One region of the Rhodococcus sp. NPDC055112 genome, then DNA from elsewhere that is predicted to be linked to it. Evidence: riboswitches for the same ligand, from Rfam matches in the RefSeq annotation. Region 1 holds a riboswitch; the other holds the start of a gene.

Region 1 (4,964 bases):
GATGCCGTACGAGGAGGTTCGCGACTTCTTCTACGACCGCCGCAACCACATCGCCCGGCTCGACGACGCCGCGGAGCAGATGTTCACCCGCAACGAGCTGACCATCGGGGCACTCGACCTGCAGCTCGCGAGGCTGATGCGGGATCGGCACGGCGTCACGGTCCGGATCCGGACCGACGAACCTGATCAGTTGGGGCCCAAGCGCTTCTTCGACGCGGGAAAGTCGACCCTCACCCTCGCGCGGCGGCTCACAGCGGGTCAGCGGGCCTTCCAGATCGCGATGCAGCTGGCCTTCCTGACGCAGGCAGAGGCAATCGACTCCATAGTGGCGGAAGACGATTCGCTGAGTTCCGAATCCGCCGCGCTGGCGCGGATCGGATTGGCGCACTACTTCGCAGGCGCGCTGATCCTGCCGTACAGCCAGTTCCTGGACTCGGCCGAATCGTTGCGGTATGACATCGACCTGCTCAGCCTGAAGTTCGAGGTCGGCTTCGAGACCATCTGTCACCGGCTGTCCACGCTGCAGCGGCACCGCCAGCGCGGGGTGCCCTTCTTCTTCGTCCGCACCGACCGTGCAGGGAACATCTCCAAACGGCAGTCCGCCACCGCCTTTCACTTCTCCCGGGTGGGTGGGAGTTGCCCGTTGTGGGTGGTCCACGAGTCGTTCGCCAACCCCGGTCGGATCCACACGCAGGTGGCGAAGATGCCAGACGGGCGTACCTACCTGTGGGTGGCCAGGACCACGCACAGCGGCGGCCTCGGATACCTGGCGCCCGAACGCAATTTCGCGATCGGGCTCGGCTGCGACATCGCCTACGCCGATCGGATGGTCTACTCGCGCGGAATCCAGACCGACGACCCCGCGACGATCGTGCCGATCGGAGCGGGATGCAAGGTGTGCGACCGCCCCGCATGCGCGCAACGGGCATTCCCGCAGTTGGGGCGGTCGGTCCTGGTCAACGAGAACAGCAGCGGCCACCTGCCGTACCCACACGCGTAGCTGCACCCGCGCTCGCCGGGGGCGAGCGCGGGTGCAGCACCGCCTACAGCTCTGCCCGGACCAGCTCGGTCGCGGCGACGAGGTTGCGCAGGGACGCCTCGACCTCGGCCCGGCCACGGGTCTTCAGACCGCAGTCTGGGTTGACCCACAGCCGCTCCGCGGGCACGGCCTTCAGCGCGGCCCGCAGCGAGTCGGCGATCTCCCCGACCGACGGCACCCTGGGGGAGTGGATGTCGTAGACGCCGGGACCGACACCGAGATCGAATCCGACCGCGTTGAGATCGTCGAGGACCTCCATGTGCGAGCGCGCCGCCTCGATCGAGGTGACGTCGGCGTCCAGACCGGCGATCGCCCCGATCACCTCGCCGAACTCCGAGTAGCACAGGTGGGTGTGCACCGAGGTCGCGTCGACGACCCCTGAGGTGGCCAGCCGGAACGCGCCGACCGACCAGTCCAGGTAGGCGGGTTGATCCGCCGACCGCAGCGGCAACAGCTCACGCAGTGCGGGTTCGTCCACCTGGATCACCTTGGCGCCGGCGGATTCCAGGTCGACGGTCTCGTCGCGGATCGCGAGCGCCACCTGGTCGGCGGACTCGGACAACGGCTGGTCGTCGCGGACGAACGACCACGCCAGGATCGTCACCGGTCCGGTCAGCATGCCCTTGACCGGCTTGGCCGTCAGCGACTGCGCGTACGAGGTCCACTCGACCGTCATCGGGCGCGGTCGGCGAACGTCGCCGAACAGGATCGGCGGTCGCACGCAGCGGGTCCCGTAGGACTGCACCCACCCGTTCGCGGTGGCGAAGAACCCGTCGAGCTGTTCGGCGAAGTACTGCACCATGTCGTTGCGCTCGGGCTCGCCGTGCACCAGCACGTCCAGACCCAGCTGCTCCTGAAGGGCGATGACATCGGCCACCTCGCCGCGCATCCGGCGGAGGTACTCGGCCTCGTCGATCTCGCCCTTCCGCAGCGCGGCCCTGGCCACCCGGATCGCGGTGGTCTGCGGGTACGAGCCGATCGTCGTGGTGGGCAACTGCGGCAGCGGCAGGACGGCCGCCTGCAACTCGCGGCGCTCCGCGGCGGGACGTCGTCCGTCGCCTGCCGCCTTCAGGCCGGTCAGTCGCGCCCGGATCGCGTAGTCGTGCAGCCGTCGATCGGCGGTCCGGGTCGCCTTCGCGGCAGCCGCTCGCGCCAGTTCCTCGGCGACTGCGTCGCGACCGGACCTCAGGCCCGTCGCGAGGGTGATCACCTCGCGAACCTTCTCGGATCCGAAGGCCAGCCATGACCGCAGCGCATCGTCGAGTTCGCTCTCGCTCTCGAGCGAATACGGCACGTGCAGCAGCGAGCAGGAGGTGGAGACCGCGACCGAACCCACGCTCGCGCGCAGCGTTTCGAGGGTCGCCAGGGATTCGGTCAGGTCGTTGCGCCAGATGTTCCGCCCGTCGACGATCCCGGCGACGAGGTGCTTGCTCGCGAGTTCGGGGATTCCGGCCAGCGTCTCCACGCTGCCGGCGACGAGGTCGACCGCCAGTCCCTCGACGCCGGTCCTCGCCAGCGCGGGCAGCGCGCCGCCGAGGTCGCCGAAGTAGGAGGCGAGCAGGATCGCGGGCCGGTGTCCGAGCGCGGACAGCGCCCGGTACACCTCGCCCGCGGTCGCGATCTCGGACTCCGTGCGATCGGCGACCAGCGCGGGCTCGTCGATCTGGACCCACTCGACGCCTGCGTCGGCCAACTGCCCGAGCAGCGCGGAATACAGCGGGAGCAGCTCTCCGACCCGCGAGAGGAGTGATGATTCGGAGTCGATCGCCTTCGACAGCAGCAGGAAGGTGACCGGTCCGATCAGCACCGGCCGGGGGGCGATGCCGAGGGCCTGCGCCTCCGCCACCTCGCCCAGCACCTTCGACGGGTCGAGGGCGAAGCGGGTCGAGGCGGTGATCTCGGGGACCAGGTAGTGGTAGTTGGTGTCGAACCACTTCGTCATCTCGAGCGGGGTGACGGTGGCGGTGCCGCGCGCGGCGGCGAAGTATCGGTCCAGCGCCGTCGACTCCCCGGCGACCCGTTCCGGCAGCGCGCCGAGCATCGCGGCGGTGTCGAGCATCTGGTCGTAATACGAGAAGACGTTGACCGGAACGGAATCGATCCCGGCATCGCGCAGATCGGTCCAGCTCAGTGCGCGCAGGTCCCGCGCGGCGGCGTCGAGTGCGGAGGCGTCGAGCTTGCCTGCCCAGTAGGACTCGACGGCCTTCTTGAGTTCGCGGCGGGGACCGATGCGCGGGGAGCCCAGCACGGTTGCGGTGAAGGTGGATGTCACGGTGTTCTCCAGTTGCTGACAGCGTGGGTGGCCACCACCGGCAGACGAGAGCACGAACCGAGCCCTGGTGGCGCCCGTATGTGGGCAGCAGTCAGTACTGATCCGATCTACTCGCCCATTCCACGAGGCGGTGGACCGTCGGGCACGGCGTGCCCGACGCAGTCGGCAGGTCTTCGGACTCGCAGGCGCCCGGTGATCGACACCGGTCCTAGTGGCCGTCGCTTCCCAGACGTGAGTCCAGTGCATGGTGACGGCGGTCGTTCCTGCATACCGCTGCGGGACAGTCCCGGATTCTCACCGGGTTCCCTCTCACACCTCTCCCCATCGAGGGGGAGACGTGCTTCGACGCCGGGCGGGGACTTCGGGGCTCCTCATGACCACACCGGGCGGACCGATTGCACCAACGAGTATATGAGGCAGAACTGGAGCGGTCGACCAGCTCGATGTGGGGGCATTCGCCCGCCGTTCGGCCCATCGGCGAACCCTGCGTAAGGGGTCGCGAATCGGGCGAATCCGCAGTTCACGGCGGGTGCCGTAGTCCTGTGAGGTGGGGGCCGGTAGCGTACTGCATCGTTACAGCGGGTCGAGTATGCGGGAATTTCCCGGATGCTAGGACACCGTCCGGCGAGCGGTACGAGAGCAAGGGTAATTTTCAGCAATGTTCTCTAAAGTTTTGGTTGCCAATCGCGGGGAAATCGCGATCAGGGCGTTCCGTGCCTCCTACGAGCTGGGCGCGGGAACCGTAGCTGTCTTTCCGTACGAGGACCGCAACTCGGTCCACCGTCTGAAGGCCGACGAGAGTTACCAGATCGGGGAGGAGGGGCACCCGGTCCGGGCCTACCTGTCGATCGCCGAGATCGTCGCGGCGGCGAAGAAGGCTGGCGCCGACGCCATCTACCCCGGCTACGGCTTCCTCTCCGAGAACCCGGACCTGGCCGCGGCCTGTGCCGCCGAGGGCATCACCTTCGTCGGGCCGTCCGCCGAGGTGCTCGAGCTCACCGGCAACAAGGCGCGCGCGATCGCCGCCGCGAAGGCTGCCGGACTCCCGGTGCTCTCGTCCTCGGCGCCGTCCGCCGACGTGGACGAGCTGCTCGCCGCCGCCGAGTCCATGCAGTTCCCGCTGTTCGTCAAGGCGGTCGCCGGTGGTGGTGGCCGCGGCATGCGCCGGGTCGCCGAGCGAGCCCAGCTGCGTGAATCGATCGAGGCCGCGGCCCGCGAGGCGGAGTCCGCCTTCGGCGATGCCACCGTGTTCCTCGAGCAGGCCGTCGTCGACCCGCGGCACATCGAGGTACAGATCCTGGCAGACGGCCAGGGCAACGTGATTCACCTGTTCGAGCGCGACTGCAGCGTGCAGCGACGGCACCAGAAGGTGATCGAGCTGGCGCCCGCGCCGAACCTCCCGGAGGAGCTGCGCGCGCGGATCTGCGCTGATGCGGTCGCGTTCGCCAAGGAGATCAACTACAGCTGCGCGGGCACCGTCGAGTTCCTCCTCGACACCCGCGGCAACCACGTGTTCATCGAGATGAACCCGCGCATCCAGGTCGAGCACACCGTCACCGAGGAGGTGACGGACGTGGACCTGGTGCAGGCGCAGCTGCGGATCGCCTCCGGCGAGACGCTGGCCGATCTGGGGCTCGCCCAGGATTCGATCAA
Region 2 (4,964 bases), on a different contig from region 1:
AGATTCCACCCGTCCGGCGGGTCGACGGTCACCCCGTCCTTGAGCACCAGCAGCTCACCCGCGGCGACCGGGTCGTCATAGGCGATCGACCGGTCGATCGCAGGGACGACGGTGGCGTAGAGAAACGCCAGCAGGAGAATTCCCATGGCAGGCAACAGGGTTCGGCGATCGAGGCCGAGGATCCGGCGATCGACCGGCACCCAGTCGTCCCGCTCCTCTCGCGGCACCGGGGCACGGTGATGACGGGTCGCTGCGTCGGTCATGGGATGAACGTAGTCCTTCGCGGCGCGAACTACCTCACCGCGCCCGCCGTGGCGAGCACCCACGCGTACTCGAACGCGACCTCTTTCCACTTCTCGTATCGGCCGCTGACGCCGCCGTGGCCGGCGCTCATCTCGGTTTTGAGCAGCAGCGGCGCGTCACCCGTCTTCGTCGCCCGCAACGCGGCCACCCACTTGGCCGGCTCGACGTACAGCACCCGGGTGTCGTTGATGCTGGTGATCGCGAGGATCGCCGGGTAGTCCTTGGCCGCGACGTTCTCGTAGGGGCTGTAGGACCTCATGTACTCGTAGACGTCCTTGTCCGCCAACGGGTTTCCCCACTCGTCCCATTCGATCACCGTCAGCGGCAGCGAGGGGTCGAGGATCGAGGTGAGCGGGTCCACGAACGGCACGTTCGCCAGGATGCCCGCGAACAACTCCGGCGCCAGGTTCGCGACCGCACCCATCAGCAGTCCACCGGCACTGCCGCCGTCCGCGACCAGCTGCGCGGGCGTGGTGCGGCCTGCATCGATGAGATGCCGTGCGCAGTCGACGAAGTCGGTGAAGGTGTTCTTCTTCGTCAGCATCTTGCCGTTGTCGTACCAGTGCCTGCCCATCTCGCCGCCGCCGCGCACGTGCGCGACCACGAACACCACGCCGCGGTCGAGCAGCGAGAGGCGGGCCACCGAGAAGCCCGGGTCCATGCTGGACTCGTAGGATCCGTAGCCGTAGAGCAGCATCGACGCGGGTGCGGCCACTCCCTTGCGCTGCACGATCGAGATCGGGATCTTGGTCCCGTCCGCCGCGGTTGCCCAATCCCGATGCTGCTCGTAGTCGTCGGGGTCGTAGCCGCCGAGCACCGGCTGCGACTTGCGCAGCATCAGCTCGCCGGTCGCCACGTCGTAGTCGTAGACCCGGCTGGGCGTGATGAACGAGGTGAAGCCGAGCCGCAGCAGCGGGCCCGTCCACTCCGGGTTGGACCCGGCGCCGACCGAGTACAGCTCCTCGTCGAACTCGAGCTCGCGCAGCTCGCCGTAGCCGTCGGCGGTCAGCGGCCACACCGCGAGCCGGGTCAGCGCCTCGCGCCGGTAGCTCAGCACCAGGTGACCGGCGAACGCCTCGGCGTCCTCGAGCCGGACGTCCTCGCGCGGCGCCAGCAGGGTGCGCTGGTCGGTTGGGTCGGCCACCGGGGCGTCGACCAGGGTGAAGTTCTCCGCCTTCACGCCCTCGACGTCGCCGTTGTGCAGGATCAGGAACCGGTCCTCGCCCGCGACGACAGCGTGCTCGACGCTGTACTCGACGCCGTCGACGCGGGGCAGCACCACCCGGAACTCGCCCTCGGGGTCGTCCGACTCGAGGCAGCGGATCTCCGAGGTGATCTTGGAGCCGATCCAGATCATCAGGTACTTCTCGCTGCGGGTGGACCCGAAGCCGACCCAGAACCGCTCGTCGGGCTCGTGGAAGACCTTGACGTCCTCGGACTGCGCGGTGCCCAGCTTGTGCCGCCAGACGGTGTCGGGCCGCCAGGCCTCGTCCACCGTCATGTAGAAGACGTGCTCGTTGTCCACGGACCAGGTGGCGCCGGGCGCGGTGCCGGGGATCTCGTCCGCGAGCAGCTCACCGGTGCGCAGGTCCTTGAACCGCAGGGTGTACCGCTCGTCGCCCGCGGTGTCCACGGAGTACGCCAGCAGATGGCCGTCGAGTGTGATCGAGAACGCACCGAGGGAGAAGAAGTCGTGCCCCTCGGCGAGCAGGTTGCTGTCGAGCAGCACCTGCTCGCCCTCGATCTCCGTTTCGGTGGAGAGCACCGGCGGGGTCCAGTCGTCAGGGCCGGAGATCGGGCACCGGCACTGCACGCCGTACTGCTTGCCCTCGAAGCTGCGGGAGTAGTACCACCACTGGCCCATCCGGGACGGCACGGACAGGTCGGTCTCCTGGGTGCGGGCCTTGATCTCCTGGAAGATCGTTTCCCGCAACGGCGCGAGGTGCTCGGTCTGCTGCTCCGTGTAGGCGTTCTCCGCCTCGAGGTACGCGCGCACCTCGGGGTCGTCCTTCTCGCGCAGCCACTCGTAGTTGTCGACGAAGGTGTCGCCGTGATGGGTGCGCTGGAGGGGGACCTTCTTGGCGACCGGGGCTGCGATGGGGCTGCTGACCGGGGTGACGGACGAAGTCATGCCGCCAGCCTAGGCGGTGCGGGCCGCGGCGTGACGGCCTACACCGGGGTCTGGACCCAGTCGCCGAAGGACAGCCCGGAGATGCGCTCGTAGGCCTCGATGTACCGGGCCCTGGTGGCGTCGATGATCTCCTGTGGCAGCGGCGGCGGGGGCGTGTCGCTCGCGCGGTCCCAGCCGGACTCCGGGCCGGTGAGCCAGTTGCGGACGAACTGCTTGTCGAAGCTCGGCTGCACCCGGCCCGGCTCATAGCCCTCGGCGGGCCAGTAGCGCGACGAGTCCGGGGTGAGCACCTCGTCGGCGAGGACCAGGTTGCCGTCCGCGTCGAGGCCGAACTCGAACTTGGTGTCGGCCAGGATGATGCCCCGGTCCGCGGCGAAGCTGGCCGCCCGGAAGTAGATGTCGAGGGTGTCCTCGCGCAGCTTGATCGCCAGCTCCTGACCGAGCTGATCGATCACGGTCGCGAAGTCGACGTTCTCGTCGTGCTCGCCGAGCACCGCCTTGGTGGCGGGGGTGAAGATCGGCTCGGGCAGCTTGCTCGCCTCGACGAGGCCCTCGGGCAGTTCGACGCCGCAGACGGCGCCGGTGCGCTGGTAGTCGGACAGCCCGGACCCGGTGAGGTAGCCACGGGCCACGCACTCGACCGGCACCATGTTCAGCTTGCGCACCACGAGGGCGCGGCCGAGCACCTCGGCCGGGATCCGCTCGTCGTCGGGCGCACCGGCCAGGTGGTTGATGCCGCCGAGCTGCTCGAAGAAGAACACGCTCATCGCGGTGAGCACGCGCCCCTTGTCGGGGATCGGGGTGCTCAGCACGTGGTCGTAGGCGGAGATCCGGTCGCTCGCGACCAGCAGCAGGTGCTCGTCGTCGATCGTATAGAGGTCGCGGACCTTGCCGCCGGCCAGGTGGGCGTAGTCGCTGAGTGAGGGGCGCACACCGGCACCCTATCGGGTCGCTGCCCGGCCGATTCGCGGGCGATCGCCCACCGAGGGCCTTGGTCTATCCTGCAACAGTTGTCGCGGTGTTCGGGAAGTCCGGTGCAAGGCCGGCGCGGTACTCGCCACTGTGAGCAGGTACGTCGACTACCAGGGGTTCGACCCCAGCCACTGGATGCGCATGCATCCGGGAAGGCGTAGCCGGCGGCAATCCCTGCCGAGCCAGGAGACCGGCCGTGGCGCATACCTGCATGTTTTCCACGAGTCATGGAAGGCGGGTCGCTTTGCGCACCCCTGTTTCACCCCGAGTCATCGCATCTGCCGCAGCGTCGATCGCTGCCGCGCTCACCCTGTCCGCGTGCGGCGGATCGTCGAACTCCGACGCCGACACCCCCGCGGTCTCCCTGCAGAACTGCGGCCGCACCGTGACCCTCGACGGGCCTGCCGAACGCGGTGTCACGCTCAACCAGGGCGCCACCGAGACCGCGCTGTCGATCGGCGCCCAGGGCCAGATGGCGGGCACGGCCTACCTCGACGACACGATCGCACCCCAGTGGCAGGCGGCGTACGCCGAGGTCCCGGCTCTCGACGAGAAGGACTTCCCGAGCCGCGAGGCCCTGCTCGAGACCAAGCCCGACCTGGTGACGGCGTCGTACTCCAGCGCGTTCGACGACAAGGCCGTCGGCTCGCACGCGTCGTTCGACGAGCTCGGCATCGCCACCTACGTCTCCCCCTTCGGCTGCAAGGACAAGTCGAAGCGACCCGCGGTCGCCTGGGATTCGATCGCGACCGAGATCACCGACTACGGCATCATGTTCGGCCGCGTGGACGAGGCCGACGCGGTGGTCGCGCAGATGCGCGAGACGCTGGCAGGCATCGAGTCCGCCGCGCCCGCGAAGGGCAAGAGCATCTTCTGGTACGACAGCAACACCACGACGCCGTACGTCGGAGCCAACGCCGGCGGACCGCAGCTGATCATCGACGCGGTGGGCGGCACCAACATCTTCGCCGGCACGGACGGGTCATGGGCCGACGGCAACTGGGAGACGGTGCTGGCCGCGAACCCGGACGTCATCGTCCTCGCCGACGCCTCGTGGGACACCGCCGAGGAGAAGAAGAACTATCTGCGCGCAGACCCGGCGCTGAGGGACCTGAAGGCCGTGCGTGAGAACGCGTTCGTCGTCCTCCCGTTCTCGACGACAACCCCGGGTCCGCGCACGATCGAGGGTGCGACGCTCGTCGCCGGGCAGCTGGGCGGCGGCGGGGCGTGACCGCGTCCACCCGGGCGCCGGTCCGGTCAGCCACGACGACCAGCACCGCGTGGTCGGCGATCCTGATCGCGCTGCTCGCGATGAGCTGCGTGGCCGGGGTCGCGATCGGCGCGGCCGACCTGTCGATCGGCACGGTCGTGGAGTCGATCGCCGGACGGCTCGGTATCGGTCCCGGCACGGACCTGCTCACCACGCACATCGTCGTCGACCTGCGGTTGCCGCGGGTGCTGGCAGCCGCGGCCATCGGCGCGGGGCTCGCTCTGTGCGGCGCGGTGCTGCAGTCGCTGACCGGGAACCAGTTGGCCGACCCCTACCTGCTCGGCATGT

The links. Region 1 has a riboswitch for cobalamin ahead of metE (5-methyltetrahydropteroyltriglutamate--homocysteine S-methyltransferase). Riboswitches for the same ligand answer to the same signal wherever they lie in the genome.
Region 2: linked by a shared signal. The riboswitch ahead of ACWFRB_RS23875 (ABC transporter substrate-binding protein) and the one ahead of metE (5-methyltetrahydropteroyltriglutamate--homocysteine S-methyltransferase) in region 1 are both predicted to bind cobalamin.

The regions. Positions count from the first base shown of each region.
Region 1 covers NZ_JBSGTR010000029.1:9,220-14,183, forward strand. The annotation lists gene ACWFRB_RS14535 (short-chain fatty acyl-CoA regulator family protein) at 1-1,000, shown strand, start outside; gene metE (5-methyltetrahydropteroyltriglutamate--homocysteine S-methyltransferase) at 1,044-3,311, opposite strand; cobalamin riboswitch at 3,459-3,667, opposite strand; gene ACWFRB_RS14545 (pyruvate carboxylase) at 3,970-4,964, shown strand, end outside.
Region 2 covers NZ_JBSGTR010000076.1:8,047-13,010, reverse strand. The annotation lists gene ACWFRB_RS23890 (hypothetical protein) at 1-263, opposite strand, end outside; gene ACWFRB_RS23885 (S9 family peptidase) at 293-2,434, opposite strand; gene ACWFRB_RS23880 (phosphoribosylaminoimidazolesuccinocarboxamide synthase) at 2,473-3,366, opposite strand; cobalamin riboswitch at 3,434-3,619, shown strand; gene ACWFRB_RS23875 (ABC transporter substrate-binding protein) at 3,651-4,637, shown strand; gene ACWFRB_RS23870 (FecCD family ABC transporter permease) at 4,634-4,964, shown strand, end outside.